2 regions of the Thermoanaerobacter brockii subsp. finnii Ako-1 genome follow, and region 2 is predicted to be linked to the other one. Evidence: riboswitches for the same ligand, from Rfam matches in the RefSeq annotation. Region 2 holds a riboswitch; the other holds the start of a gene.

Region 1 (15,010 bases), 750 kb from region 2:
AAATTTTCTTGGCACAATTAATAACCAACCTAAAAAGTAGAGGAGAAATAAGCCTATTAAATAAGCGATAATTATATTGTATTCAATGCTTATGTTCATATAAAAACCCCCTAAGAGTTTATACTGTTATATTTATACTTAGGGGGAGGACAAATTATGATAGGAGAGACGAAAAATTATCAAAATTTATTCCCTCTTCTTTTGCTTTTTTCAATAAATATATGTACTTTCTCTTTAAACTCTCTAACCGATATATAGCATAATCTACTAAGTCAGGGTCTGTTACATTTTGAAAATAAATTTCTGCATCTTTCAATTCTTTTATCGTTTGTCTCACTTCATTTACCAATTGATAGTTCTCACTATTGTAGTCATATATATTTTTTGTTACCGCAATCTCTTTTAAATAATCGAAAAGCATTCCCATAATATACCTCCTCAACCGTATTATTTCCTAAAATACGGTTGAGTATACATCAAAGTACCACTTCTTTTAAAATTTCTAAAGACTCTCCGCTTACTTTATTATCTTTCACCGATTTTGCAATAATGTCTATCGCCTGCTTCGGTTCAAGTCCCTTTCTATAAGGCCTGTCTTCTGTCAATGCTTGATACATGTCACAAACCGCCACATGTCTATCAATCTCTCCAATTTCGTCACCTTTTAATCCCTCAGGATACCCGCTTCCATCTAATTTCTCGTGATGATTTGCGGCCCATTCTGCTATATCATCTATTCTTCCTATTTCTTTGAGTATTTCTTTAGTATAATAGGTATGAGATTTTATAACCATAAACTCCTCTTCAGTAAGCTTGTCCGGTTTGTCAAGAATAGAATTAGGTATGGCTAGCTTTCCAAGGTCATGAAGCAATCCCGCAATTTTTATTTTTCGAGAAGTTTCTTCATCATATCCTATCACCTTAGCCATTTCATAAGCTAACTTTGAAATACCTTTAGAATGGTTATAGGTAAAACGGCTTCTATTATCGATAATCTGTGCGAAAGCTTCTGCTATATCCTCTAATTCCTTAATTCCTATGATAATTGTGTCTTTAGGTTCAATCCTTTTTAATAAACTTTTTATATCAAAAAATTTATAATCAAGCCAAAATTTTTCTTGTCTTGTAAGGTCAAGTAATGCATTTGCAACCACGGGATTAAACATCTTGCCAGTACCACTTTTTATACCTTCTTTGATATTATTCCGAATATTATACTCACTTTCTTTCCCAACCGATGAGGTGTACCGTATATCAAATTGATCAGATATAAAAACAATTTGAGCTCCTAAAGGAATAGAGTCCCCATTTAGTTTAAAATGTCCGCTTCCATCGTAATTTTCATGATGATATCTTATAATATCCGAAAAATTTTCTCCAAAAGGCAACTTCTTTACAATCTCACTTCCTCTTTCACTGTGTTTCCACCATTCGTCTTTGTTAAAATCTTCGTATACATCTCCTTGTCCTATATCATGTAACAAAGCAGAATAGTACACTTTTTTTGTATCTTCTTCATTTAAATTTAACATCTCTGAAATCCTTAAAGAAATATAAGCCACTCTTCTTGCATGTCCCATGTTCTTATACTCTTGCACGTCAAGGGCCAAAGATAAAGCAGACAGCAGATTATTATAATTCAAATTCACATTTTATTCCTCCTAACTGATATTTATTTTCAACTAATATATATTATACACTAACTAAATTAAATTTCCTATATAAAATCCGACATAATATCCCAATATTCCCCCTATTAGTCCAAATATAATTGTCAATGACATGTATATAAAAGCATGAAAATATTTTTTATCCTTGATTAAGTATACTGTCTCATGTGAAAAAGTTGAATATGTTGTAAAAGCACCTAGAAATCCCGTTGTCAGAAAAAGTTTAACATCATAGCTTAAATTTACATTTATTTTAGGACTTGATAAGAAATTTAATAAAAACGCACCTAATACATTTATAATAAAAGTTTCGATGGGAATAATTATCTCTCGGTTTTCCTTTATATGCCGCGACATTTCATATCTCAATATTGCTCCAAAAATTCCTCCAATCCCCACATACAGTATATTTTTCACTGTTCTTCCTCCCGTTTCTTTAATAAGTCAAAAATTTTGTCAGCAAATTCAAATCCTAAATAAGACATCAAAAGGCCTCCCATTATCGATAAAATCATATAACTTAGAGCAATATAATCTTTCCCTGCTTTTAATAAATTTATTGTTTCCATACTAAACGTGGAAAATGTTGTAAAAGCTCCAATAAATCCTGTTGTTATCGCTAACCTCAAATTAGTATTTACCTTGTACTCATCCATAGCAAAATTAGCAATAAAACTTAACAAAAAGGAACCTAAAATGTTTATTATAAAAGTTTCAAAGGGAAATACAGTGTGATACATTTTTGTAAAGTAAATTGTTATTAAATATCTCAGTACTGCTCCAAAAAATCCTCCAATCCCTATATAGATGTATTCCATGAAAATCTCCTTTCCGTTTACATTTTGGGGCAATAAAAAGGCCCCTATTAGGCCTTATATCCTCCTAATAGGAGCCATCAGCGTTTCCGCATTTATGGCGAGCTCCATCACCTTATGGTATTTATCACAAATTTATTATAATAAACTACAAATGAAAATGCAATACCTTTTACAATTCCCTTCTACCTTCAAGAGCCCTTGAAAGAGTTACAACATCGGTGTATTCCAAGTCACCACCTACCGGCACCCCATGAGCAATCCTTGTGACTTTTATTCCTAACGGTTTTAATAGCTTAGCAATGTACATTGCTGTCGCTTCTCCTTCTATGTCAGGATTTGTAGCAAGTATGACTTCTTTTACATTTCCATTTTTTACTCTGTCTAAAAGTTCTTTAATTTTTATATCTTCAGGGCCAACGCCCTCTATAGGAGAAATAACACCATGAAGTACATGATACACTCCTTTATACTCTCGTATTTTCTCCATTGCAACAACATCCATAGGATGAGAAACAACACATATAAGAGAATGATCTCTTTCTTTATCACTACATATGTTACAAACCTCTGTGTCAGTTATGTTATAACAAATTCTACAATACTTTATCTTTTCTTTTGCATCAATAATCGCTTGAGACAAGCTTTTTACCTCTTCCAAAGGCATATTTATTATGAAAAAAGCAAGCCTTTGTGCTGTTTTAGGACCTATACCGGGCAACTTTGACAGTTCTTCTATAAGCTTCGCTATAGAAGTAGAATAATAGTTCATTTTTTCACCTCAAAACAGTCCAGGAATGTTTAATCCTCCGGTTATCTTTGCCATTTCAGAAGCAATCATTTCTTCTGCATTCCTTAACGCTTGATTAACCGCAGCTAATACAAGGTCTTCTAACGTTTCTACATCATCTTTATCTACAACATCAGGATTTATTTCAATACTTACAAGTTCTTTTCTGCCATTAGCAACTGCTTTTACCATCCCACCACCAGCAGTAGCTTCTACAGTCTTTTGCATTAGCTCTTCTTGCATTTTCTTTATTTCTTCTTGCATCTGTTGGGCTTGTTTAATCATGTTATTTATATTAAACCCGCCCGGAAATCCGCCTTTTGCCATAACACTATAACCTCCTAAATTTTATTCTAAAAATATTTATATGCTTTTTTGAATTATTTGTGAAAATTATATTATCTCTATATCTTCACCAAAAAACTCCTTAACTTGCTGTACAAGTAATTCCTCTTCATTTTTTCTTAATTCAAACTTCAAAGGAATTGCCTTCCCAACTAGTTCTTTTAATATTCCTTCAATAAAACTTTTGTTTTCCGCTTTGCTCAATTCCTCCTTTAATAAAGCATACTCTTCAGGATATTCTACCACAATTGTTCCTTTTTTTAAATAAGGAATCCCTTTTTCTATAAAGGCATACAAAGCTATTCTTTCTTTTTTTATCATTTCTTTTACTTCAGCCCACACCTTTTCTAGATCTATATCCTCTTGCTGTACTATTTGCGATGCCACGTTTTCTTCTTTTCCTTCTTCTGGCGAATTTATTTTTTTATTTTTCTCTTCTTTTTCTTCCCTCAAAAAAAATTGTCCTTTTTCTAATTTGTCTTCTATTTGTTCTACTCTTGCTAACAAACTCATCATATCGTAAGAAATTTCCGGCTTTATCAACCTCAAAATAGTCACTTCTAAAAGGGTTAACGGAGATATAGCATATCTAACTTCTTTTTGTAGATTTATAAATTTTTCTAAAGCGTTAGTCAAAAAAGCTGTACCAAAGTTTTGCACTCTTTCTTTTACAGTTTCTACATCGCTATACAAAATTTCTTTTAATTCTTCTCCTCCTGTTTTGTAAAGCACCATATCTCTCAAAATATAAGTTAAGGACTTTAAAAAATTCCCCACGTCTATTCCATAAGACAAAATTTTATCTAATTGTTTCAATGAAGCTGCTACATCTTTAGCATTCATGTAATCTAAAAGAGAAAATAACATTTCATCATTAGCTACACCCAACATTTCGCATACATCTTCATAGGTTATAAGGCCTTCTTTGTAAGAAGCACATTGTTCTAGTAGACTTATCGCATCTCTCATAGAACCATTTCCATAGATGGCAATAGTTTTAAGTCCCTTTTCTTCGATTTTTATTCCACTGTCATTGCAAATTCTATCAAGATTTTGAGCAATTAACCGCGTAGGTATTCTTTTAAAGTCAAACCTTTGACACCTTGATAAAATAGTATCAGGCAATTTGTCCGGTTCAGTAGTAGCAAGAATAAAAATCACATGAGGAGGAGGTTCTTCCAACGTTTTTAAAAGAGCATTAAAAGCCCCTGTAGAAAGCATATGCACTTCATCAATTATATATACTTTGTACTTAGCTTGAGAAGGAGCGTAAATTACAGACTCTCTCAATTCTCTTACATCATTTACACTGTTATTAGACGCAGCATCAATCTCTAAAACATCCATCGTAGTGTTGTTATTTATAGCTTGACAAATCTCACAAGAATTACAAGGCTCTCCATCTTTATTATTTAAACAATTAACTGCTTTTGCAAAAATCTTAGCTACACTGGTTTTTCCTGTTCCTCTTGTACCTGTAAAGAGATAAGCATGTCCTATCTTTTTTAACTTTATTTGGTTTTTTAAAGTTCTTACAATATGTTCTTGCCCCACCACTTCTTTAAAACTTCTTGGCCTATACTTTCTATACAAAGACTGATACATGTTTAACACCTCGTTATTTTCAATTGTAACAAAAAAAAAGATATATTTCTACATCTAAAATTTTAAGAAACACTTTCAAATATCTGATTTTTTACTTCCTCTAGCTTTTGCCTCGCATTCATGTAAATTGAGATAAATACATCTACTATTTCAGGATGAAATTGAGTACCTTTATGTCTTAAAATTTCATTTACTGCTTCTTCAATAGTCATTCCTTTTCTATAAGCTCTATCAGAAGTCATTGCATCAAAGGCATCAGCCACACCAAGAATTGCTGCTTCTATAGGGATTTCTTCGCCTTTTAAACCATAAGGATAGCCTTTCCCATCATATCGTTCATGGTGTTTGGAAATAGCTTCTAATATTTCTTTCGGCAGATCTATAGGCATTAAAATTTTTCTTGATATCTCTGGATGACTTTTTATAACGTTATACTCTTCTTCCGAGAGTTTGCCTTTCTTTAGAAGAATAGTATCAGATATACCTATCTTTCCTATATCATGTAATATCCCTGCAATCCTTAATTGTTCTATTTTTTCCCTTGAAAAGCCCATATATTCCCCTATTAAAACAGCATATTGAGATACTCTCATAGAATGTCCTTTCGTATATAAATCCTTTGCTTCCATTGCATAAGCTAAAGCTTCTATAGTCTTTATATAGACTTTTTTAATCTCGTCATACAGTTTGGAATTTTCAATTGCCACAGACACTGCGCTGGCAATAGATCTCAATAAACTCATATTTTTGACCGTATTTGCTGCAGTCCAAACTGTTAAAATTCCCTTAGTTTCATTTCTAAAAATTAAAGGCACTATCACAACTGAATAAACATCTTTAGCTGCAAAAATAGGTGTTATTTTTTCACTATGAGAAAACTCTTCTACATCTTTTATTTTTATTTCTTTTTGATTTACTAATTCATTTATGTCCTCTTCTGATAATTTAATTTCTTCATAGACAGGATAATCTTTTAATTCTCCCCCTTTTACAAGTAAAACAAACTTATGAAAATACGGATTATATTCTCTTATAGTGCACAAAGGTGAATTTAACAATTCAGCAACTTTTTCTACTATGTTATTCAATACCTCTTTTATGTCACTTCCCGATGTAAGTAGCCTTCCTACATCACTAATAGCCAATATTTCATTATTCTTTTCAGCTATCTGTTTTTTTACATAATACATTTCTGTAATATCTCGAGAAATGCCTTGAATGCCTACCACTTTTTCATCAATTTTTAGCCTTTTAACATGGGTTTCTGTTATAACCAATAAGCCTTCTTTGTTTTTAAAATTGATTTCTGAAAAATTAATTTTACCTTCCATCATGTTTTTCAAGATTTCTCTGCTGTCTTCATCTACAATTTCAAAAATGCTTTTTCCTATCAATTCGTGAGGAGTATAATTTAAATACCTTATAACTCGTGAATTGACAAATTCAATAATAAAATTTTTATCAGTCACCCACAAAATATCCCGAATATTTTCTACTAACAATCGATACTTTCTTTCAGAAATTTCTAATTCATGAGTCAAAGCCTCTAATTGCTCGTAGGAAGCTTCTAATTCCGCGTTAAACTCCTGTAATTCTTCATTTTGTTGTATTAAACTTTCTGTTTGTTCTTTTAATTTTTTATAACTTTGAGATAAGTCTCTAGCCATGGAATTAAAATTCTCTGAAAGTTCCCTAAGCTCTTTTGAATCAGTAATATTTAACTGATAATCAAAATCCCCCCGAGAAATCCTTTTAACAGCTTCGTTTAATTTTTCAATAGGTTCAGACAATTTTTTAGATAAAAAACTCGATAACCCCAGCGAAATTAATAAAATTATTCCCCCTATAAAAACTCTATTTTCAAACCCTGACAAAAAATAAGCTAATGACAATGAGTAAACAATTACAGAAATTCCAAATAAAGTAAAAAATATCCGTGTATTATAATATCCTTTAAACATACTATCCTCCATCTCTTTTCTTTTGTAAGAATAAGTTCCCTATATTTATTTCGGCTAAAAGCCTTCAAATTTTAAGTAAAAGTTATAAAAAATAATAAGAAATATTTTCCAGTAAAAGAGCAAAAATAAAAGGCCGTACACCCAGCTTCGACCTGCCACCATAAGCGTTACATAAGCAGTTAGCTCCACTCAAGCTCCCCTGCGGCACACGGAAGTGTTTGCTTACCGCTGCTTCCTTCCGGACCTGACGGGGTTCGCAAATTTCCGTTGCGCAGGACTCAAGTATCAACGCCACTTACTTATGCCAGACCTTACAATGGTCAGGCCTCAGCCTGGGAATTCGACCCTGCTATAGCGGGTTGCAGGTTATAGGGCACCGCTACCTCCCCATCTAGTACGGCCAAGAATTACCTTTTTCATGGCGGAGAGAGAGGGATTCGAACCCTCGGTACCCCTTTTAAAGGGTACACACGATTTCCAGTCGTGCACCTTCGTCCACTCGGTCATCTCTCCACATTTATTTTTCATGGCGGAGAGAGTGAGATTCGAACTCACGAGGCGAAAAATTCGCCCACTCGCTTTCGAGGCGAGCGCTTTCGACCACTCAGCCATCTCTCCGCACCTATTCCCTTAAATTTTCAAAGAAGTCTTTTAAAAGAGTTTTGCATTCTTCTTCCATTATTCCAAAATACACTTCTGTTTTACTTCCTAAATAGCTGTTATTTAAAATATCAACTACTGTACCTGCAGCACCAGATTTATCACTTTCTGCCCCTATATACACTCTTTTTATGCGAGCTTCTAAAATAGCTCCCGCACACATGGGACAAGGCTCTAAAGTCACATACATGCTACAGTCATCAAGTCTCCAACTGCCAAGAGTTTTACAAGCTTCCTTTATCGCTATAATCTCTGCATGGGCTGTAGCATCATTTGTAGACTCTTTTTGATTAAATCCTCTTCCAATTATTTGTCCCTCTTTTACAATGACAGCTCCAACAGGTACTTCACCTAATTGGTAACTTTTTTTCGCCTCTAAAAGAGCTGCCTCCATAAACTTATTAATCATATACTCCACCGCAAGCAAAAGTAACTACACTCTTATTTTTGCTTTTTATTTGTCCTCTGCATAAAGGTATTTTATCAGAGAATTATTTAAGTGTCAAGTATGCTCCTCCTTGACTTATTTAAATCACAAACAATACAATATAATACACTATCAAAAGTATTGCACCTAGAGGAACAGCAATTCGTGCCCTTTCAGTACTTTTTATTTTTAATTTGCCCGCTGAAATGATGTTTGGGATATTACCTTGAATTAACATTCCTCCACTAATAAGCATTCCCATTAAAATAGCCCTTATCTGTTCCGGCGTCATTGAGGAAAAAATTTCGGCTTAATCTTTATATGCTCACTCTTTTAAAAGATATGCATAATTTCTTTGCAGATATTCATATATCTTATGTGCTATTATTTTATGTCCCTTCTCATTAGGATGAATACCATCAGTGCAAATAAATTGCCTAAAATCGGGATAATCTAAAAAAGCGCTCCTTATATCAATAAGCCTTGTCTTTGTTTCTTCTGCTATACTTAATATAGCTGAGTTATACTTTTCCTGCCACCAATATATTTTAGTAACACTGCCTAACCACTTTAAAATGTTTTTGCCCATCTCTTCACTGTTTTTGCTTATCCATTTAAAATATCTGTCAGCATCCAAAGGAGGTAATGTCATTAACACAGGAATTATGTTTGCATCCTCTAAGGATTTTATCAATTCTTTGAGCTTTTCTTTAAAAATATAAAAATCTGTTTTGGGGCTATGCTCATCATAAGGATTCTTCGCAATTTCTTCCCAATCGAAATCACAGTCATTTCCTCCAAATTCTATCAGAACTATATCAGGTTTATCTTTTAACAAATACCTCTTTAAAATGTCAATACCTTTTAAAAGAGTATTTCCAAACTTAGCAATATTTTTTACTGTTCCTTTTATGTTGTCCTTTAGTAAATTTACATAATTTACGTCTGATATAACGTATTTACTTTTTTCCTTACTATATACTACACCCTTTGAAATAGAATCCCCTGCTACAACGATATCATAATAATTTTCCAATGTCATGCCGGCCATTTTTATCACTTCCCCATAAATTTTTTATTTACCAAAACATTAATGGGCATCAACCTACTTGTAAGCAAAAATTAGTTTTTAACTAAATTTCATCATCATTATACCACTAATAATCTTTTACACAAATAGAAAAAATTTTTACCAAAATATCAATTTACATTAATACTCAGCCTTCACGTTAAAAAACAATAAAAAATTAAGTTAAATTAGAGCTTTTTATAGTAAAAATCGAGTAGGAGCTGAATAATTATTTTATTCAGCGTCCTCTCACACCACCGTACGTACCGTTCGGTATACGGCGGTTCATTAGGAATTGTGTACAATTAGATATCTTTGGGATAAACTCTTATAACCTATGCTTTCAAAGTATTTATTTGTAAGAGTCTTATTTAGGATTGGGCTATTGGATATTCTCCAGTAGCCTTTCCTTGTATTGGCGTATTCCCAGGCTTTTTGTTCTTCTACTCCTAGTTTTACTAGGTTATCATGCTTCGTTTTTATCTTCTTCCATTGTTTCCATATACATGCCCTTAGTCTTCGCCTTATCCATTCGTCAAGGGTTTTCATTATGCTTTTTCGCGTCTGCTAATCCAAAATAGTTGACCCATCCTGTCGTTATTTGATTTAGTCTTTTTATTCTGTTTTCCATGCTTATTCCCTTGTTCCGATTGGTTATTTCTCTTACTTTTTCCTTAAACCTTTTGATGGATTTTTCATGGATTCTTATTCTTACTTCGTTTTCTTTTGTATAGAATGAAAATCCAAGAAATTTTCTTCTCCATGGTCTATCTACAGCACTTTTTGCTTCGTTGACTTTTAGTTTAATTTGCTTTCTATGAATTTCTTTATGCTCTTCATTACTCTGTTTCCTGCAGACCTGCTTTTTACATATATGTTGCAGTCATCTGCATATCGGCAGAATTTATGCCCTCGTTTCTCAAGTTCTTTGTCTAGTTCGTCCAACATTATGTTTGCTAATAGGGGACTTAATGGCCCTCCTTGGGGTGTCCCTTCTTCTGTTGATACTTTGACTCCGTTTATCATTACTCCTGATTCTAAGTATCTTCGTATTAACTTTAGTACCCTTTTGTCTCCTATCCGCTTTTCTAGTTTGGACATTATTATGTCGTGGTTTACTCTGTCAAAGAACTTTTCTAAGTCCATATCTACAACCCATGTATATCCTTCATTTATATATGCTTCTGCGGCTTTTATTGCGTCTTTTGCACTGCGTCCTGGTCTAAATCCATAACTGCTATCAGAAAATGTATGGTTGTAGACTCTATTTAGTATTTGGGCTATTGCTTGTTGTATTAGCCTATCTAGTGCTGTAGGTATTCCTAGTAGTCTTACTCCTCCATCTGGTTTGGAAATTTCTACTCTTCGCACTGGTTGTGGTTTGTATTTCCCCTCCAGCAGTTGTTGTTTTATGGTTGCCCAGTTTTCTTTGAGATACGGTAGAAGTTCATCTACTTCCATCCCATCGACTCCATGGCTTCCTTTATTTGCAACAACGCGCTTGTATGCTGCTCTCATGTTTCCTCGTTCTACTATCATTTCAAGCATCTTGCTGGTATATCTTTGTACCTCGTTTCTTCCATCTCTTGACGCCGATGATATACTATGCACTTCCGTTGTCTTTTGAAATTCCATTTCTCTATCCAACGGATAGCCTCTTTGTTGAGTTGTCTGCAGTCTTTGCATATCTTTCGAGTCCATAAGATTTCCAAAACCTCCTAACGTTCGGTCCTTCCTTATCTATTCATGTCTAGATAAGTACTATGACCTCTGCTGACTTCTCAAGGTTCAGCCATACATCACTGCATGGGTTGTCACTTCAGATTTTACTCCCATGACTTATCCTTGAGACCTCCCCGGGTAAGAACGATAACTTTCATCTCATATATCTGCCAGATTTACTATATGGGATTCGGGTAGTGTTGGACTTCGTTTTGTTACGCAAACTCATCCATCCCAATTCAGCCTCTTATCTGGTTCTTGTTCATCAGACCGAGATTTTGCCTTAAGCTTCCTTCAGATTCCACCTCACGATGGACACCCTTGCTCTTGGCTAGTGGTTCCCACTACCAAGCCCACAGCGGACTTTCACCGCCTAGTTATCGCCCATGCCGGGCGCACATAAATAAAAAGAGCCTTTTGTGGCTCTTTAATTTAACAACTTCTTTATTTCTTCTACAGATAACTTTGTAATTTGGGCAATCTTATTAATATCCATTCCTTCTTTTAGAAGTTCTCTGGCTATTTCTATACTTTTTTCTTTTTTACCCTTTTCTAAAATATTTTTATATACCTTTGATTCCTCAAGTATTGACATACCTATCACCTCTGAAAAAATTTTCTCTATGACTTCCTCATCATAGATTATTCCTGCCAGAATTTCGGCTGTTGTGACTATATAACTTTTCTTTGCTTTATCCACTGGCATATCTCTTATTACCTCAGCACATTTTCTAAGATATGCTTCTTTTTCTTTTTGTCTTTTATCTTTATCAGCCACGGGTAAAAAAGTGTATAAATCGTAATATTTAGTTTTAACAATATCCTCAAATTTTATTTTCCCTACATCTATTATTCTATAGCGAAAGTTTAACAAATTTTCTTCTCCTAAATGATAGTTCAAATTATTTTCCATTTTTAACTCATTTTTACTGCAATAAACTACCACTTGGTAAGGTAGTAAATTATGCTTTTCCATTATTTCTGTAGCGTATCTTAGCATTCTATAAGGCATTTTGCTGTCATTATAAGTTTGAAATTCTATATGTAGAGCTATATCTCTATTTTCAGTAGTACACTTAAATACCATATCACTTTCTCTGCTTTCAATCGTGGTAAATTCAATGTTTAGTTCATCAAGCTTTGTAAATTTAAGACCCAAAAAATATGATGCTATGTCATCGGCAAGATTTGAAAAAATATTTTTAGCTGTAATGTCGTATTCTTGTGACATATGAAAATCCTCCTTTTACTTCTACTGTAATTATAGCATTTTTGAAAGCTGTAAAACAGGTCTTTTTAAAAATTTACAAAAAAACTTATTATTGTTCCAGCAACAACGGCAGGCATAAAAGGTATCTTTGCTTTGAATTTACGAAGAGCAAGGGAGTACAGGAGAAAAATTAAAGAAGAAAATAAAAGGATATCCCATATCTTAAAACCTGCATAGAAAGCCAGAGCAGTCAAAATTTTTACGTCCCCTCCGCCTATTCCTCCTAAAAGCCAGAAAAGAAAAAGAACAATGAATATTAAAAGAGAATTAAGCAGCATAAAATTTAGATTTATATAAGGATTTAATAATACATTTATAAAAGAAAGAATTAAGATGGAGGCAGGGTAGATGTATCCTACCTCCATCTTTTTTATGTCTTCTACAGCTGCAAAAAATAGAATTAGTAAGATTAGTATTTTCATTTAAAAATCACCGTCCAGTTATCTTGCTCTGACTTTTTCCACTGTGGATCAGGAAGATTAAATTTTGAGTCTGCATAAAAGCCATTTACAGGGATTTTAAGCTGTACTTCGGCTGTTTTTCCATCTTCAGCAGTGAAGTAAATATACAGTGTTGAATTCTCATCTCCTGGTTTATCATACTGGAACTTCATTACTGCGCTTCCTGTAACGTCACCTATATTTTTTATAACCGAATAAGGCTCTACATAAAGTACACCCTTATTTTGATACCTGTTTATCACGTGTACTGCTCTTATGCTGGTGATTTTTTTGTTAAAGGTGTATGAAATGTTCAGAGTCATATCGCAGACAGAGCCGTCTTCTCTCGTGTGCTTGTTAGTAAACACATATTGAGGTGTTTTTGATATTGTTACAGTACCTCTTAGCTTATCCATTTCTGACGAATAAGGCACTGTAACTTCCTTTTTGTTGTTGCTTAAGTCTAAATCATATTTATTTGTATCTGTTAATTGTATTTCAGCTACCAGAGTAATGTCAGTATTTTTTCCAGGATAGCTGAAGCTGAATGTCTGTGTGGAGTTACTGTTAAACTGCACAGATTTTGTTAAAAACACAGAAGAATCAGCTTTGTCATAAACTTTTACAACACCATTAACAGGGAATGCATAGCTTTTCTGCAGTCCCACTGTTACAGAGCCTGTGTAGGTTTCATCAGGGACTACATAGGTAGTTCCCGGATTTATGCTTGCAATATATAAATCCACTCCATTGTTCGCTTTAACAAGTGTTTGTATCTTATTATTGGAAAGGTTAGTCTCATAATATTTATCAGCACTTGCTAATGATATTTCTGCTACTAGTATCATATCAGACGATTTTCCTGTGTAGTTAAAACTGACTGTCTGTGTAGTATTGCTTGTAAATGACACTGTTTGAGTTTTGAATGGCGAAGATGGATTAGCTGCATCATATATCTTTAATGTTCCCGTAACTGGATATCCTGATATAAAAGAAGCATTTTGGAGTCCTACTACTACTGAACCTGTGTAGGTGTGCCCTCCTACCATGTTTGAAGTTCCTGCATTAAGATTAGTGACATATAAATCCACCAACCTTTTTGCAGGTGCAGTAAACTGCCTTGTATTGTTTGTTTGATTATAATCCCAGTACTGCAAATAAGAGTCTGGATTTGATGGTGGATTGGGCTGTACTACTGCTATTAAGTTTCTATCTGAACTTGTCCCTGTAAAGCTTAAATTGACTGTTTGAGAACTGTTGGGACTTAAAGTGATTTGTGCACTTGCTACAGCATTTGCAGTATTGAGTCTTACAGGGTCTCCGGTTATAACTGTATTGAAATTAAAACTTCCTGCATCATATAAGGCTACTGTTGCAGGAATACTTGTTGAACTATTACCTAAACTTACTGTGACCTGCACAGTGTAATTTTTATTTGGCTCCATATAGCCTATTGGATTTACGTTTGTAATTGCCAAATCTATACCATTTTTCGCAAGGTAATATACGTATATTCCATCAGAAGTTTCTGTTGCAACTAAACCGTGTGCTATAGAAACTTCTCCTGTAGCTGGAGCATTTAATTGTATTGTTCCATCTCCATCTATTGTCCAGTCAGATTTTTTGATCGTGACAAAATAATTTCCTACATTAGCATATATTCTGTCTGCTCCGACAGAAACAGCAGAATATACGATATAGTTTGGAGAATTAGGTAGTTGAGATTTTAAACTGGAGGAAGAAAAATCTATTTGTTTTATAACATTTAAATTATTTTTATCTAAAACAACAATTTTTCCGTGTTGTTTTGAACTATCTGAATAATAATATGGAATGTATAAATATCTATCGTCTACAGCTGGGGAATGGTTAACAAGGTTGTTTGTATTCCTAAGGTTTCCGTTTACTGTAAGATTTAAGGTGCTGCTGAAGATATTATTTATTTTGTAGATACCACCAAGCACATCAGTGAAGTAGGCGTTTGAGCCGTCTACTGAAAAACTTGCTGGAATACCTATGCCTGCACCAGCATAGGCTTTTGAAATATTTATTCCCCATGCATAGTTCCATTGATATACAGGTCTTATATAAGTTCTTGTTAATTTACTCCCAAGCTTTTGCCACGTTTGTGGTCCGACTATTCCATCTACCGTAAGCCCATTTTTACTTTGAAAATCTCTGACTGCTGCTTCAGTTCCTGAACCAAATTGTCCATCTTCAACAAGAGAATAGCCTA
Region 2 (16,091 bases):
CTCTTTTATTTTGGTCATATGACCATTACCTAGTTATATAATATCACTGTTATGGACTTATGTCAATAATATTTTACCCAAAAAAAGCTTTTTATTGTTGAATTTTTAAAACCTGATTTAATTCTTCACGTATTTTCATTATATTTCTGTTATATGATATAATGAAATCAATGGAAGGTTTACTATAAAAATTTAGACTATTTCGAAAAAAACTGAGATAATCTATAATAAATTTACCAGAGGATGAACTGATAAATAAGATTGATTTAAAAAAGCATATCCAGGAAGAAAATAATAAAAAGAAGGGGGCTTAAAATATGCCTAAAATATCTGCTTTTGAAAAACATTTTGACAGATATGAAGAATGGTTTGAAAAAAATGAATACGCCTATCAATCGGAATTAGACGCAGTGAAACTACTCATGCCGAAATTTGTAAAGGGATTAGAAATAGGAATTGGCACAGGAAGATTCGCGGTACCTCTCAATATAAAAAATGGAGTTGAACCTTCTTCAGAAATGAGAAAAATAGCTTTAGAACGGGGTCTTAATGTGGTAGATGGAGTAGCAGAAAATCTTCCGTTTGAAGACAACTCTTTTGACCTTGTTTTAATGGTGACGACTGTATGTTTTGTAGACGATGTGCTAAAATCTTTCAAAGAATGTTTTAGAGTGCTTAAAAATAACGGTACAATTTTAATAGGTTTTGTAGATAGAGAGAGCACAATTGGCAAAATATATCAAGCAAATAAAGAAAAAAGTCTATTTTACAAAGAAGCAACGTTTTATTCTACAAGTGAAATAGTTGAATTGCTTTACGAAGCAGGATTTAAAAATTTCAATTTCTCACAAACCATTTTTAAAAAACTTGATGAAATAAAAGAAAAAGAACCTGTAAGATATGGCTTTGGCAAAGGCTCCTTCATAGTAATAAGCGCTAAAAAATGATATTTGAACTACACTTTTTAAAGCAAAGCTTTTATTACGTTGTCTAAAAAATCCCCTTCTTTGGGTTGCGTATCCTCTTTTGATTCTATTTTTTCTATCAATGTACCTGATAAAACAATTTGCACATTTTGATTTCTATCCACAATTATTGAGATAGGTTCCAAAGCTCCACTAAGTATACCTAAAATAACCATTATCTGTGAAGGGGTTAAGACTCCCTTCTTTTTTTCATCTCCTCCTTTTCCACCTGTATTATCTTTTTCACCATTTTCCCCATTCCCTTTATCACCATTCCCTCCATCTACATCAGGATGTTCTCCACCTTCTTCATCTTTATCCTCCTCCTTATTTTCTTTTTGACCATTCTCTTCGCTATTTTCCCTTAATCCTAGCTTTAATAGCAAATCTTTCAATTGGGATTCTAAATTATCCGATGAAAACATGTATTTTCTCCCCCTATAACTTTTATGTCATCTTATTGGCAGTGGAAAAATTATTATCGCTGGCTCTTCAGGTTTTGCATAACCCAAACCGAAATAGAGAATCAACGAAAGTACAATTACAAGCAAATAAGCATTTAATCCTTCTTTTTCTTCTTTCATAGCGATCACTCTTTTCATATAAAATTTTATATACTCATTTTTATATATGATTTTATAGTTTGTCTTGTGCTTGTACTGAATAATAAATATAGGCCTCCACATTAGTATGGAAGCCTATGCTTTGTCTCCTCTGTATATTAAAGCTTCTTCGTCTACGTATAATTCACAAGGTTTATATTCATTTTCAATTCCTTTTGAATCTTTTAAGGTCTCTATACGATACATAGAAGACCGGTACCAATTAAGTTTTGGCTCTACTTGCACAAATTCATATTGTTTACCTACTGTATTTAAAAGATAGTCCCAATTTACATAATGATTAAAGTTATGGATAATATCTGTCACTACCACTTTAAATTTACTTGCTAAAATTTGCTGGAAAACATTCCACTTTTCCAATGAGGCCTCTATTAACGTCAGTCCAAAATACCCCGCACACCCTTCTTTGGAAAGAGCAGAAATCCCTCTTCCTATGCAAATTTCCAAAGCTTCTATAGTCTCTGGCGGGTCAGTAATAAAAGTATCAAAATACCCTACATATTCCTCTGGTAGTTTGTCTCTAAAATCGTATTTCATGGCTTTTATAGGCAGATTATATTTATTTGCCACCTCATTGATGTATTCCACTAGTCTATCGTCTATTTCCATCACAACAATTTCCGTTGGCATACCTGAAAGTCCTGCTGCTATACTTACAAGGTCATCATCACCTAAAACTAAAAGCTTTTTCCCCTCTAAATCTCCTCTTTCAGCCAGGAGAGCTATTCTGCCCACCACTGTTTGTGTCGTAACAAAACCTTGGTCATAATCGCTAATAGCTTTTGGGCGATTTACTGTCACTTGGTCAAATTTTTTGATCAAGTCTTCTAATTTAGAAAAGTTTATCCCTCGTCCTTCACACGCGTGACAAGTATATGTTCTTTTTGGAGCTATTTTAAGACTCCCAAGATATTCTAAACCTTTAGAATTAAATTTTATATCTCCATTTTTCTCAACTTTCAACAAATTTCTTTGACGTAGTAACTCAATTATTTCTGCTACAACTGAAAAAGGTTTTTGAGATAAGGATATAATCTCCCAAAAATGCGGAGTTGCTGCAGCAGCTGACAATATTTTTTCCACATCCTTAGAGGAAGTCATAACCCCTGTTTTTTGGTAGATTTGGTGCGCTATATCTTGTAGACTTTCCATCTTCTCACCCCCATAATAGTATTTCTACAAGCTTTTTACACCTTCAAAATACCATACAGGGGTATATTCCATTTAAGCCAATATTTAGGCCAGCACATAAAATTATACATTTAATTGAATAAAAAAGTCAAGAGAGGTCAAAATTACGTAGTCTCCCTCTCTATCAGAGTTATAGGCAAAATATTTTCTTTTTCCACCTTTTCACCATCTATTTGGCGTAATATCAGTTCAATAGCTTTTCTTGCTATTTCTTTAATTGGTTGTCTTACGGTTGTTAAAGATGGAACTACCAAATTAGCGACATTTATATCATCATAACCTACAATTTTCAAATCTTGAGGTATTTTTTTATTTAACTCTTTAGCCACACTTATTACAGAAGCAGCGATTAAATCGCCACTGGCAAATATACCGTCAATGTCTGGATGTTCTTTAAAAAGGCCTCTTACTATTTTTTTATATTCTTCTATCTCAAACCTGTTTAACTTTGTTTCTACAACAAAATACTCAACATTCTCTTGTGTTGCTACCTCTTTGAACGCTTTATAACGATTATTTGCCGGTGTATTCAAAATCAATGGGCCGCTTATGTGAGCAATTTTTTTACATCCCTTTTGTATTAAAAGTTTTGTAGCCAAAATTCCACCTTTATAATTGTCTGAAGCTACATAAGGTATATTGGAATAATATCTATCAATTGCCACAATAGGAAGTTTCACATTTAAATATTGCTCTGCTTCTAAGGTATGACTGCCAATAATTATACCATCAACTTGATGCCTTTTCAGCATATCTATATACTCTTTTTCCTTGCTACTATCTTGCCCAGAATTGCACAACAAAATTTTATAACCTTCTTGATAAGCATAATATTCTATATAACCGGTCAATTCTGCAAAAAAAGGGTGCGCTACATTGGGAATTAATAAACCTATTAAATAGGATTTTTTTCTGTATAAGGACCTTGCTAACTCGTTAGGCTGGTAATTTAACTCTTTCATCGCCTCATAAACTTTTTTTCTCGTTACCTCGCTTATATAGCCTCTGTTATTTAAAACCCTCGATACAGTCGTAACTGTAACTCCTGCTTTTTTCGCTACGTCTTTTATAGTTGGCATGTCTATCACCTTCTATTACTACTTTTTGTCTCCTCTTCTATTATACCTTTATCGTAATTACAATTAAAGTCTTCATAATGGCATATTTTACAACGATTTTACACCATGTACTAGTAAATATTTTACCTCTTCTAATGTTGGCATTGCAGGAATTGCTCCTCTTTTAGTTGTGCATAGTCCACCGGTAGCATTAGCAAAGTCAATAATTTTTTCGAGTTCTTGAGTTTTTAATTTATCTAGGGGATAATCTATTTTTGATATATTATAAAGAACTCCTCCTAAAAAAGCATCTCCAGCTCCTGTTGTATCTACCACATTTACACGATATGCAGGTATATGTCCTGTGCCCGATGTATGTCTATAATAGCAACCTTTTGCTCCTAAAGTTACTAAAACTAGTTTTATCCCCATATCAAATAATGTTTTACTGCCATATTCCAAGTTTGATTCTCCCGTCAGAAATTGTAGTTCGTCTTCAGATAATTTCACTATATCTGCATATTGTAATCCCAAAACCATTTCTTTTTTCGCAACAGTTTCATTTTCCCATAAAGGTGGTCTCCAATTTGGGTCATATGAAATAATTTTTTTATTTTGTTTTGCATATTCAATAGCTTTTAATGTGGCACTTCTCGAAGGTTCATCTGTCATAGATAAAGACCCAAAATGAAATATTTTTCCTTTTTCTATTAAATCCAGTTCAATATCCTCTTCTTCCAACATTGTGTCAGCTCCCGGATTTCGATAAAAAGTAAAGCTTCTGTCTCCTTTGTCATCAAGATGTACAAAAGCAAGAGTTGTATTTGCTTTTGTAGTAAATTTTAAACCATCTGTGTTAATTTGATTATTTTCAAGCACTTTTTTTAAAAAATATCCAAATTGGTCATCACCTACTTTACCTATAAAAGCACCTTTTCCTCCTAATTTTGTAACAGCAGTTAACACATTTGCAGGTGCTCCCCCAGGATTCATTTCAAATAGTGTATTTCCATTATCAGAAAACCCTGCAGGAGTAAAATCAATCAGCAACTCACCTAAAGCTATAACATCACACATTATAATCACCCCACACAGAATTTATTTTACACTGTGGTAACGCTCACTTTAAATTTATCAATAAATTTAATCTACAACAATATCCCATTTATTTAAATAATTAATTTTGCATTCCCCTTTGGAATATACAGATATATTTACCGAATCTTTGCTAGGATATATCCTTCCACTCATTACTTTTTCCCCATCATTAATAAATATCTCAACCGAACTTACATCTACAAATACTCTGAGTTTAAGTTTATTATTTTTTAAAGCTACATTTATTTTCCTTTCTCCTTTAGGTCCTATACCTGATTCATTGCGGTCAAATATAAATAATGATTCATCTCTTTTATATGATAAAATAGTTTCTTCATTGTCTCCTTTTCTTATTTTTAAACCAAATTCCTCTGCTTTACCCCCCTCAAACTCAACTTCAAGTTCATAACAGTCACCATATGTGTCTAAGTTTTTTTCTCCATCTATCTTCAAGTTTATAAGCTTATAATGATTTTTTCTGTAGTTTTCTATTTCTTTAATCGGCCTAAAATATAATTTACTATTAACCATTAAAATTTCCCTTGGTAATGTCATGGCTCCAGCCCAATTATGGCCTCTTTCCTGTGTTGGCATAACTTCCCCCCACATATCCATCCATGCAACCATAAGCCTTCTTCCCAATTTATCACTAGTAGTTTGTGGAGCATAAAAGTCAAATCCATAGTCAATCTGTTGATAACCATCAATATCAAACTTAAATATCCCTTTGTTTATGTCTAAATCTCCAATAAAATATATAGATGAGTGAGTACTATTAAAATCATTCCCTCTAGTCTTTATATGTTCTGTAGATACCATCAGTACATACTTACCTTGTAATTCAAATAAATCAGGACATTCCCAATTGTAACCTGTGTTTTCATTCCCTCTCGCAAGTATATTTACAAAATCCCAATCTTTTAAATTTGTTGATTTATACAATAATACCTGCCCGTGTCCCTTCCCATCATTTGAACCTAACATCATGTAATAATATTGTCCGTTTTTAAAAACTTTAGGGTCTCTAAAATCCTTTTTACTTGCTTCTTCTGGAATTTGCTTTTCTCCAATTACAGGATTTTTACTATATTTTACGAAATTAATACCATCTTTCGAGTAAGCCAAATTTTGAACCTGCTTATAATTTTTACTCTTATCAGGTCCTGTATATATGTGTCCAGTATACAGCAAACATAACATATCGTCTTTTTCAATGGCACTACCTGAAAAACACCCATCTTTGTCAAAATCATCTCCCGGCACTAACGCTATTGGAAGATAAGTCCATTTAACCAAATCCTTACTAATCGCATGCCCCCAATGCATCGGCCCCCAAACTGCATCATAAGGGTTGTGCTGATAAAACAAATGGTAATTATCCTTGTAATATATAAATCCATTAGGGTCATTAATCCAACCATATTCACCCATTAGATGGTATTTCAATCTATATTGTAAATTTAATCTACTCTTATTTGCTTGAATATACTTATTTGCATCATTTATATTTCTCAATTCCAATTCTACTACCTCCAGACCTTTATTTTATTGAACCCTTTAAAACGCCTTCTATAATCTGCTTTTGCATTAGTAAATATACAATTATTACAGGAATTGTAGCTAACATAAGAGCTGCCATAGCAGGCCCATATTCAATCGTGTAAGTTCCATAAAAATAGAAAACAGATAGCGGTAAAGTTCTCTGCTCTGGTGCCATAAGTACTAAATATGGCAATAGAAAGTCATTCCATATCCATAATATATCCAATATAGCTATTGTTGTTGTTACTGGCTTTAAAAGCGGAAAAACAATTTTAAAGAAAGTCTGAAGCTGGCTGCATCCATCAATAGTAGCAGCCTCTTCTAATTCCAATGGTATACTCTTTATAAAACCGTGATACATAAATACAGCCAAAGATGCACCAAAACCTACATACATATAAATCAATGCCCATTTGCTATTCATCATCCCGATAGAACCATATATTTTTACAAGGGGTATCATTATCCCTTGGAAAGGAATAATCATAGACGCCACCATAAAAAAGAACATAAACTGATTGAACTTCCACTTTTTTCTTACAAAAATATAAGCAGTCATTGATGACAGCAATGTAATCAAAAATACACTAAAAGCAGTTATAATCAAAGAATTCAAAAAAGCATGCATATAATTCATTTTTGTAAAAGCATCAATGTAATTGCTTAAATTCAGCACCGACGGAAGCTTGAGTGGGTTTTCTAGTATTTCCTTTCTCTCTTTAAAGGAATTAATTAAAACTATAAAAAATGGAAATATATAAAGTACCAAAAAAATACTTAAAGCAAAAAATTTTATTCCATTAAGTAGGCGATTATTCTTTTCCATCAATTTTCCACCTCCAGCTTTTTGCTAAAATACACTTGAAGCAACGTCACAGCCGCTACCACAAAAAAGAGAAAAAACGCCTCTGCTTGACCAATACCATACTGTTGACTTAAAAAAGCAGTGTTATATATATGAAGTGATATGAGCTCGGTGCTTTTGTAAGGCCCTCCATTTGTCAAAGCCAAGTTTATGTCGTAAACCATAAACCCTCGTTGTAAAGTCAAAAAAACACTTATAGTAAAAGAAGGCGCCATTAACGGAAGTATTACATTTTTTAATCTTTGATAAAAATTTGCACCGTCTATACTTGCCGCCTCTAACAAATCTCTCGGTATATTCATAAAACCCGAAATATATATTACCATCATATAACCAGTATACTGCCAAACTGTCACAATAACCAAAGCCCAAAAAGCTTTGTCAGGATCTGATAGCCAAGAACCTGAGAAAATTGGTATATTATATGATTTTCCCAAATATACTAAAATGTTTGAAAAAATAAATTGCCATATAAAACCTAACAATATTCCGCCTATCAAATTTGGAGTAAAAAACCCTGCTCTAAAGAAATTTTGACCTTTTACGCCACTCGTTAACATATAAGCCAAGAAAAAAGCTATGACATTAATTAATATTACTGTGAAAAATACATATTTTAATGTCAATAAAAAAGATGTCCAAAACACTTTATCATTAAACGCTTGTAAATAATTTGAAAAACCTACAAAAGCATGCGTAGCAGAAATACCATTCCAATCAGTAAAAGTTAAATATATTCCATATAAAAACGGTAATATTATTACTGTGAGAAAAGCAAAGGTAGTAGGTCCTGCAAATATCAAGTACGTTTTGAGTTTAGCCAATAAAGTTTTCTCTTGATTCACATTCATATCCTCCTTCACTTTTATATTGAATAACGGATAGACAATAACATTCTATCCGTTATTCAATCAAACCTTACATATTATTGAACATTTTTCCAATAATTTTCTATTTCATCAATCAAGCCTTTTCTGTCAATTTTGCCTGCCAAATACTTTTGCATTGAAGCTCCTAACTTTGACCAGTGGTCTGGTGGCAATATAGTATTAAACTCTAATTTTAATGTATTACTTTCCTTCATATATTGTCCTATAGATTTAGCCAAAGGATCTTGTGGCTCTAATGTTATATTTTTAAAAGCAGGTATAACATTGGCTTTGTTCACAAGAGCATCCTGTCCTGTCTGGCTGTAAACTAACCAATTCAAAAATTTCTTAGCGGCATCCTGTTGAACAGCATTGTTCTGTGTCTTATCTATTCCTATAAACTTCGATGGGCCTACAGCTATCTGTGAATTGCCATAATCCCCAGGATTATTGCTTATGGGCACAGGTATAAAGCCGTATTGTTCATTTGCAGTATCAAATTCTTTTATCTGTGGCCATGCCCAATTTCCCATAAACCAAAATCCAACTTCACCTTTACCAATAAGCTCTGGTCCTCTATCATAAGTCGGAGATAATGGATCATTTTTATCTATGTTGTACTTTTTCATCATGTCAAAAGTATCCATTAAACCATTAAACACTTTGTTATTTGCCAAATCAACTTTTCCAGCTTTTAAGTCTGATAAAAATTGAGCTACTTGTGCAGGATCTTTCGATTGAGCAGCATACGCTATTGTCAGAAAGTGTGCGCCTAAAGACCAATCCATTGGAGAAATTTCTAAAGCTTTGACACCAATTGCTTCTACTTTTTTAAATGCTTCTTCCAAAGCATCTCTCGTCCTTATAGAACTCGGATCAAAGTTTCCACCATAAGCTTTATCTAATACAGCTTTGTTGTAAATGAGCCCATACCCTTCAACTGCAAATGGGAATGCTATAACCTTCCCATCTACTCTGGCTACACTTAAAGTCCAATCGATCGCATCCTCAACCCATTTTTCTCCGCTTAGATCTAAAAATTTATCTTTGAATTTTGCTATATCACCCGGATCCAGCATCGCCATTGTCGGTGCATTACCAGATGCATACATAGCGGTAACCTTTTCAAAAGGTGACTGACCAGCCGCTGCAGGAATAACTTCTACAGTAATATTTGGATTTTCTTTTGTAAAAACTTTAGCTGCCTCTTCTAATTGAGCCTGAATTTCCCCCTTAGAATTTAGCAAAGTAATTTTTACAGTCTTTGTTGCCGTGACAGTACTATTACTTTCTCCATTATTGCTGCCTTTTGTATCACAGCCTGCCATGAGCGAAAAAACCAATGCAAACGTCAACATAATGGATAAAATTTTTCTTTTCATGACAATCCCCTTTCTTTGAAATCTTTTTAACTTACTTTTATTATACTTGATTAATTTTTATATGTCAACCGTTTGACATAAATTTTTTGATAAAATGTCAACCGTTTATAATACGGTTGACATTTTTGAAACTTATTAATATTATAATATCTTGCTATTTTATTAATTTGTTCAACTAATCGTTCTACCTTTTCTTTTTGGGAAAATTCAAATCGTAACTTAAAAACATTAGAGCCAGATTTAACTATCAGTAATTTCAAAAGAAATCCTAATCATAATAACCACCTCTCAATAATTTCAATGCTCTTTCAATCGAATCCTTGGAGTCATACCATGGTTCATCATGAAATCTATAATCAAATTTTGTTATAAACCATTCAAGGTCATTTATATTCTTTTCAATTGCCGCTTTATTTATTTTAAATATTTTCTCAATTTGTGGTGTAACATCCTTTTTAGCTTCCATAAACATATTTAGGTGATGAAAACACAATTTAGACAGCCCTTCACTATGCTTTTCAACAAATTCTTTATCAGCATGTAAAATATCTATCAATATATGCATCTGGTATTTATCTCTTTCACTTAAATAATCACAAACAAGGCATTTGTTTTTTGTTTCTTTTTTCCTTTTTTTCTTTAAAGATTTTCCTTTCTCCGTAATTTGCTGTAATTTATAAGTGACGTTCTCTTTTAATGCAATTGCCAAACCCAATTTATCATATGAATTATTCAATAATTCCAAATGATAATGGCAGAAATTTGTCTCTCTTATTTTGACATACATTTCAGGGTCTTTTAAAACCTCATCTTCAAACAAATGCTCACAATAGGCTTTTTCTTCGTCTTTTATAACCTTGCATATTGGACAACCTCCCTTATATTTTTCAAAAACCTCATACAATGGAATAAATTCTAACTTCATGCAGATTCTCATCCTCTCTTTTTTGTCAAATAAACAAAAATGGCTTCTACGAAAGCGCGTAGAAGCCATTAGCCTTCACGGCAATAAGGTGAGCTTCATCACCGTTATTTAATTTTATCTCTTATTTATAATTATATATTTTTTATAAGAAAAATACAAGTGAAGCCTCCACCCAAGCAAAAACATTTCTATACTTTTATTTAATTAAATTGCAAAATATCTATGGTATAATTATATTGGATAAACAAAATCTTTATAAAAAGGGGTTAGAATAAAATTGACATCATATGTAAAAAAACGAACATTTACCATATTTATCTTTTTTACTATTATGATTTTCGCCCTTATCGTAAGGCTTATATGGATACAGGGTATAAACTCTGAAAAACTTGCCATGGCAGTCGAAAGGCAAAGTACTGCTGATATCATATTAAAGCCTCAACGGGGCAATATTTATGATGTAAACGGGAATATCCTTGCCTGTAATGTTCCAGCAGGAGATGTATTTGCGGCTCCTAAATTTATAAAAAATCCAGAAAAAGCTTCAGAAGAACTCTATAAATACTTAAATATGGACAAAGACTCGCTTTATAAAATTCTTTCAAATAAAAACTCAGAGTGGGCTGTACTTGGCAGGTCCATTCCTCTTGAAAATATAAATAAAATAAAAAGTCTTAACATACCAGGCATATATGTAGAAGATACTTTTATGAGAAATTATCCCAACGACAAAATGCTATCACAAGTATTAGGTTTTGCAGGAATTGATGGTAATGGTTTGTATGGCCTTGAATACTCTTTAGATAAATACTTGGGTGGTGTACCTGGCCGTGAAATCTCTCTTGTAGATAGAGAAGGTAGAAAAGTAGGAGTTCCAAAGTTTTACAAAGAACCTACAAACGGTGATAATATTGTCCTCACAATTGATTCTGTAATACAAAGTTATACAGAAAAAGCTATAAAAAAAGCATATGAAAAATATAAACCAGAAGATGGCATAACAGCAATAGTTATGAATCCAAAAACTGGTGAAATACTTGCCATGGCTAATTTGCCCGATTTTGACCCAAATAATTGGCAAAATGTGCCTTCAAAGGAATACTGGTCAAACCCGGCAGTGTCAAGTACTTACGAACCCGCTTCAGTATTTAAAGTAATAACCGCTTCTGCAGCATTAGAATCAGCTGTAGTTACACCAGACGAAAAATTCTACGACCCTGGATATTATATAGTCTCTGGTAAAAAAATTAGAAGTTGGAAAGCTTTGGGAGATATAACTTTTTCGCAAGCTATTGAAAAATCAAGTAATACAGTTTTTGTCCAAGTAGTAGAACGATTAGGTGTCGATGCCTTTTATAAATACATACAAGCTTTTGGTTTTGGTACTCCAACAGGAATTGAGCTTCCTGGAGAAGCCAGTGGAATGATCTTGCCAAAGTCAAAGATATATCCTGTCGACCTCGCTACTATGTCTTTTGGTCAAGGAATCGCTGTAACTCCAATCCAAATGATTACAGCTTTTTCAGCCGTGATAAACGGTGGAAACCTCATGGTTCCACATATTGTAAAATATATCGAAAACGGCGATAAAAAAATTAAAGAATATAAGCCTCAAATAGTTAGACAAGTTATCTCTAAAAAAACATCCGATACAATGAGACATATACTTGAAAAAACAGTAACAGAGGGTACCGGCCAAGCAGCAAAAGTACCTGGCTATACAGTAGGTGGAAAAACAGGTACAACGGAAAATTATGCTCCAGGGAAATACGTAGCATCATTTGCTGGATTTGCACCAGTTGAAAACCCAAAAATTGCAGTATTAGTTCTTGTTAAAAATCCAACACAAAATGGTCATATGGGAGGAGAAGTAGCCGCGCCAATAGCACAAGAAATATTAAGAGATACTCTTAGGTATTATGACACAGTAAAAAAGTAAAAAAATAATAATACCCGTTATTTTTAGTGCACCAACTGACTTACACTGTTTTTTATTTCCTCTGTTATATCAAAGGCATTTTTGTTATTTCCTATTCCTTCTTTTATTTTTGCTATCACTGTGTTGTTTATTTTTCTCCATCCGTCAAATTGTGGGATGATATTTGTATAATTAGTAGCTAATTCAATTCTTTTCATTTTGTCATCTTCAGTAACTTTATCTTTTTTAACTGGTACATAACCTAACTCAATCACCTTTTGTTGGTCTTCTGTAAGAAACTTTATAAATTTATACTCCATCTCAAGCTTTTTTTCATCTTTTTCCTTCTTTATGCCATAGGCATATATTTTAGGTGATAATGTCAATGGTATGCCACTTTCCCCTTCGGGGTACATCGCTACATCAAACTCAAACAACTTTCCTTTTGACTGTAAATTTTTAAGCTGTGCTATTTTATAACTTTCTTCTACTAATACTGCAGTGTTTTTAGTAGTAATAAAGTCTTGCCACAACTTTTCCCTCTCTCCCTCAAGTGAAACAGGATTGACCACCTTATATTTATTAAATAAATCCAAAACTTTTTGCACTCCTGAAACTGCTTGAGGGCCAAAAAAAGAATACTTTTCTTTGTCAAAAGCTCTCGCACCATCTAAAAGTAAAAACCCCCATAAATTATAATTATCAGGTGCAAGAGAAATGCCTAATCCATAAAAGTATTTTTTATCCTTTTTACCTTCAGTATAAGTCAATTTTATCATACTATCCACAAATTCTTCGTAATTCCACTCGCCGTTTTCAGGAAGTTTAATTTCTTTTTCATCAAACATATCCACATTTAAAAAAAGCACATTAGTATACATTCCTAAAGGCATTCCATAAATATTGCCTTTATAACTTATAGCATCAATAACGCCTTCCTTGTATTGCTTCTTAAACTCTTCATCTACATATTTATTGATAGGACTTAAATAATCCTTTGAAATAAAATAAAAATCTGCCCCAACAGGTAAAATATCTGGCAAAGAGCCATCTTTAGAAGAGTTAATCAGTTTTTCATATCCGTCTTTGTATGAAAGAGGCTCAAAATCTATTACCACACCCGGGTATTTGTACTGAAATAATTCTATTTTCTTTTTTATAAATTCAAATCCTCCCGGGTCTCCTATTGAAGGATGAGGGAAATCCCAAAAAGTTATTATCCCCCTAAACTCCTCTTCTACCTGATTTTTTTCTTGTATTTGTTCTTTTTCATAAAGATTCATATAGTAAGGCCAATATATAAGAAAAAATATCACTAACAAATATAAGAAAATAGTAAAAGGCTTTCTCACATTAACCACCTCTTACTATCTATATTCTCAAAATTACTCTTAAATAACTTAAAAAGCAGGATAGCTTTCCTAATTCTACCCTGCTTTTTTATCAATTTATATTTTAAGCCCTGCTTTTCTCCAATCCTCTTTGAATCTTTCTATTCCCGCATCTGTCAACGGATGTTTTACCATCTGCATGAGCACTTTATATGGTACTGTCGCTATATGTGCCCCTAGTTTTGCTGCCTGTAAAACATGTATAGGATGTCTTACACTTGCAGTGATTATCTCTGTATCTATGTCGTAATTATTGAATATCGTAACAATATCCTCAATAATCTGCAAGCCATCTGTATTTATATCATCAAGCCTTCCTACAAAAGGACTTACATATGTCGCACCTGCACGAGCTGCGAGTAATGCTTGATTTGCTGTAAATATTAATGTCACATTTGTTTTAATCCCTTCTTTGGAAAGAACATTTACTGCTTTCAACCCTTCAGCCGTCATAGGAATTTTTATTACTATATTTTTATGTATCTTTGCAAGCTCTCTTGCCTCTCTAATCATGCCCTCACTGTCATCACTTATAACTTCTGCACTTATAGGACCATCTACAATTTGAGTAATTTCTTTTACTACCTCAATAAAATCTCTTCCTTCTTTAGCAATAAGAGATGGGTTTGTAGTAACACCTGATATTACACCTAATGCATTAGCTTCTCTTATTTCGTCAACATTTGCAGTGTCAAGAAAAAATTTCATCATTTCATCCCTCCGTTATCAATTTATTTACCTTTATTATATATCTAACTTTAAAAAATTAAAAGCCATGCTTTATATTATGCAATTTTTATTTTATCTTCAAAACAAGCCTTCAAAAACTCAAACAGTATTCTTAGATAACTCATATCTTAAATGGTCTATAAATTGCTTTGCACTTCGAGGCGACCTGCCATTATGCCAAATAGCCCATTGCAATGCTTTTTCCTTTAAGAGATTCCATTCAATTTCTATATTGTGCTTTTGAGCTAAACCCTTAACAATTTTTAAATACTCTTCTTGACTTGGAGTAACAAAGGTAATAGTTATCCCAAATCTATCGCTTAAAGAAAGTTTTTCTTCTCTCGCATCTGTATTATGAAGTTCATTGTCCTCTATATTTTCTGTAACAATATGCCTCCTATTTGACGTTGCATAAATTACTATATTTGAAGGTAAAACCTCTACTCCACCTTCTAATACTGACTTAAGTTCTTTATAATCCGCCTCACTTTCATCAAAAGACAAATCGTCAAAAAACAATATAAATTTCATTCCTCTGTCTTTAATTATATCAAGTATGTATGATAAATCTTTTATATCATTTTTATTAATTTCTATAAGTCTCAATCCCTCTTTGTAAAACTCATTGAGCAAAGCCTTAACAGTAGATGACTTTCCAGTACCTTTATCTCCATATAAAAGCACATTATTCGCAGGAAAACCCTTTAAAAAAGCTTCTGTGTTTTCTATAACTATTTTCCGTTCTTCTTCATATCCTATCAAATCCTCAAAAGTTACAGGGTCAACACTTTCAATACCTTTTAATCTTCCAGCCCAATTTTCTTTAACCCATCGAAAAGCTTTATATTTTCCAAAAATGCCGCAACCGTTTGAATGGTAATAATTTGATAGATATTCAGCAATTTTACCCTCTTTTAGTTCCCATAAATTTCCTAACATGAAAGTGGTATTGTTAACTTTTTCATAAAAAATATTATTAACAGAGTTTTCAAAGTCAGGTAATTCCGTATTTAATAAACTATTTACAGTTTCTGCTATGTTTACATAGCAAAATTCCTTTAAAATCCCTATTTCTTTTTCAATAGTCTTAATAATTAAATTGCTCACAGCATTAAAACCATATTTTTCTGAAATGTGGCTAAAGGGGTTTTCATCATAAGCGATTTCTTCTGCCAAAAAAGTAGGCCAAATATTTTTATGAATCCTCTTTTTAAAAGCATATTCAGTAATACCTTTGTAAAAACTGCTATATTCAGAATAAATAAACTCAATAGAGGGCTCTTCTTTTAAAAGTTCTTGTAAAATTTTAATCCATTTTCTTATTAAGCTATGATTTGTAATATTTCTATAAATCACTATTTCATTTAACCCGTTTAAAATATTTTTTAATTTTTCTTTATTTCCCAACTGCATCATCTCCTATAACATAGTTTAAAAAATTTCTACTTTATCTCTTTATCTTATTAAATTATATCATAAAAGCAATATTTCCTAAAATTTATTGTGTCCTGTGAGATAGTGTCAAGATACTGTAG

What was found. Region 2 has a riboswitch for fluoride ahead of THEBR_RS03200 (DUF6062 family protein). Riboswitches for the same ligand answer to the same signal wherever they lie in the genome.
Region 1: another riboswitch for fluoride. It lies ahead of crcB (fluoride efflux transporter CrcB); the one in region 2 lies ahead of THEBR_RS03200 (DUF6062 family protein).

Annotation. Positions count from the first base shown of each region.
Region 1 is NC_014964.1:2,255,552-2,270,561, forward strand. It holds gene THEBR_RS11115 (pro-sigmaK processing inhibitor BofA family protein) at 1-99, opposite strand, end outside; gene THEBR_RS11120 (DUF2508 family protein) at 155-427, opposite strand; gene THEBR_RS11125 (HD-GYP domain-containing protein) at 477-1,649, opposite strand; gene crcB (fluoride efflux transporter CrcB) at 1,704-2,087, opposite strand; gene crcB (fluoride efflux transporter CrcB) at 2,084-2,488, opposite strand; fluoride riboswitch at 2,550-2,609, opposite strand; gene recR (recombination mediator RecR) at 2,658-3,257, opposite strand; gene THEBR_RS11145 (YbaB/EbfC family nucleoid-associated protein) at 3,267-3,602, opposite strand; gene dnaX (DNA polymerase III subunit gamma/tau) at 3,669-5,225, opposite strand; gene THEBR_RS11155 (HD domain-containing phosphohydrolase) at 5,288-7,186, opposite strand; RNA gene ffs (signal recognition particle sRNA large type) at 7,320-7,586, opposite strand; tRNA gene THEBR_RS11160 (tRNA-Ser) at 7,606-7,699, opposite strand; tRNA gene THEBR_RS11165 (tRNA-Ser) at 7,714-7,804, opposite strand; gene tadA (tRNA adenosine(34) deaminase TadA) at 7,809-8,255, opposite strand; partial or broken gene THEBR_RS11945 (DUF1646 family protein) at 8,374-8,583, opposite strand; gene THEBR_RS11175 (SGNH/GDSL hydrolase family protein) at 8,599-9,324, opposite strand; partial or broken gene ltrA (group II intron reverse transcriptase/maturase) at 9,631-11,043, opposite strand; gene THEBR_RS11190 (Rpn family recombination-promoting nuclease/putative transposase) at 11,492-12,295, opposite strand; gene THEBR_RS11195 (prepilin peptidase) at 12,361-12,756, opposite strand; gene THEBR_RS11200 (peptidoglycan-binding domain-containing protein) at 12,753-15,010, opposite strand, start outside.
Region 2 is NC_014964.1:663,835-679,925, reverse strand. It holds gene THEBR_RS03250 (class I SAM-dependent methyltransferase) at 318-947, shown strand; gene THEBR_RS03245 (hypothetical protein) at 965-1,390, opposite strand; gene THEBR_RS12010 (hypothetical protein) at 1,418-1,567, opposite strand; gene THEBR_RS03235 (bis-aminopropyl spermidine synthase family protein) at 1,664-2,740, opposite strand; gene THEBR_RS03230 (LacI family DNA-binding transcriptional regulator) at 2,884-3,858, opposite strand; gene THEBR_RS03225 (carbohydrate kinase family protein) at 3,946-4,914, opposite strand; gene THEBR_RS03220 (glycoside hydrolase family 32 protein) at 4,981-6,456, opposite strand; gene THEBR_RS03215 (carbohydrate ABC transporter permease) at 6,476-7,303, opposite strand; gene THEBR_RS03210 (carbohydrate ABC transporter permease) at 7,303-8,187, opposite strand; gene THEBR_RS03205 (ABC transporter substrate-binding protein) at 8,268-9,593, opposite strand; gene THEBR_RS03200 (DUF6062 family protein) at 9,862-10,518, opposite strand; fluoride riboswitch at 10,571-10,630, opposite strand; gene THEBR_RS03195 (peptidoglycan D,D-transpeptidase FtsI family protein) at 10,796-12,457, shown strand; gene THEBR_RS03190 (ABC transporter substrate-binding protein) at 12,481-13,788, opposite strand; gene fsa (fructose-6-phosphate aldolase) at 13,885-14,535, opposite strand; gene THEBR_RS03180 (ATP-binding protein) at 14,656-15,963, opposite strand.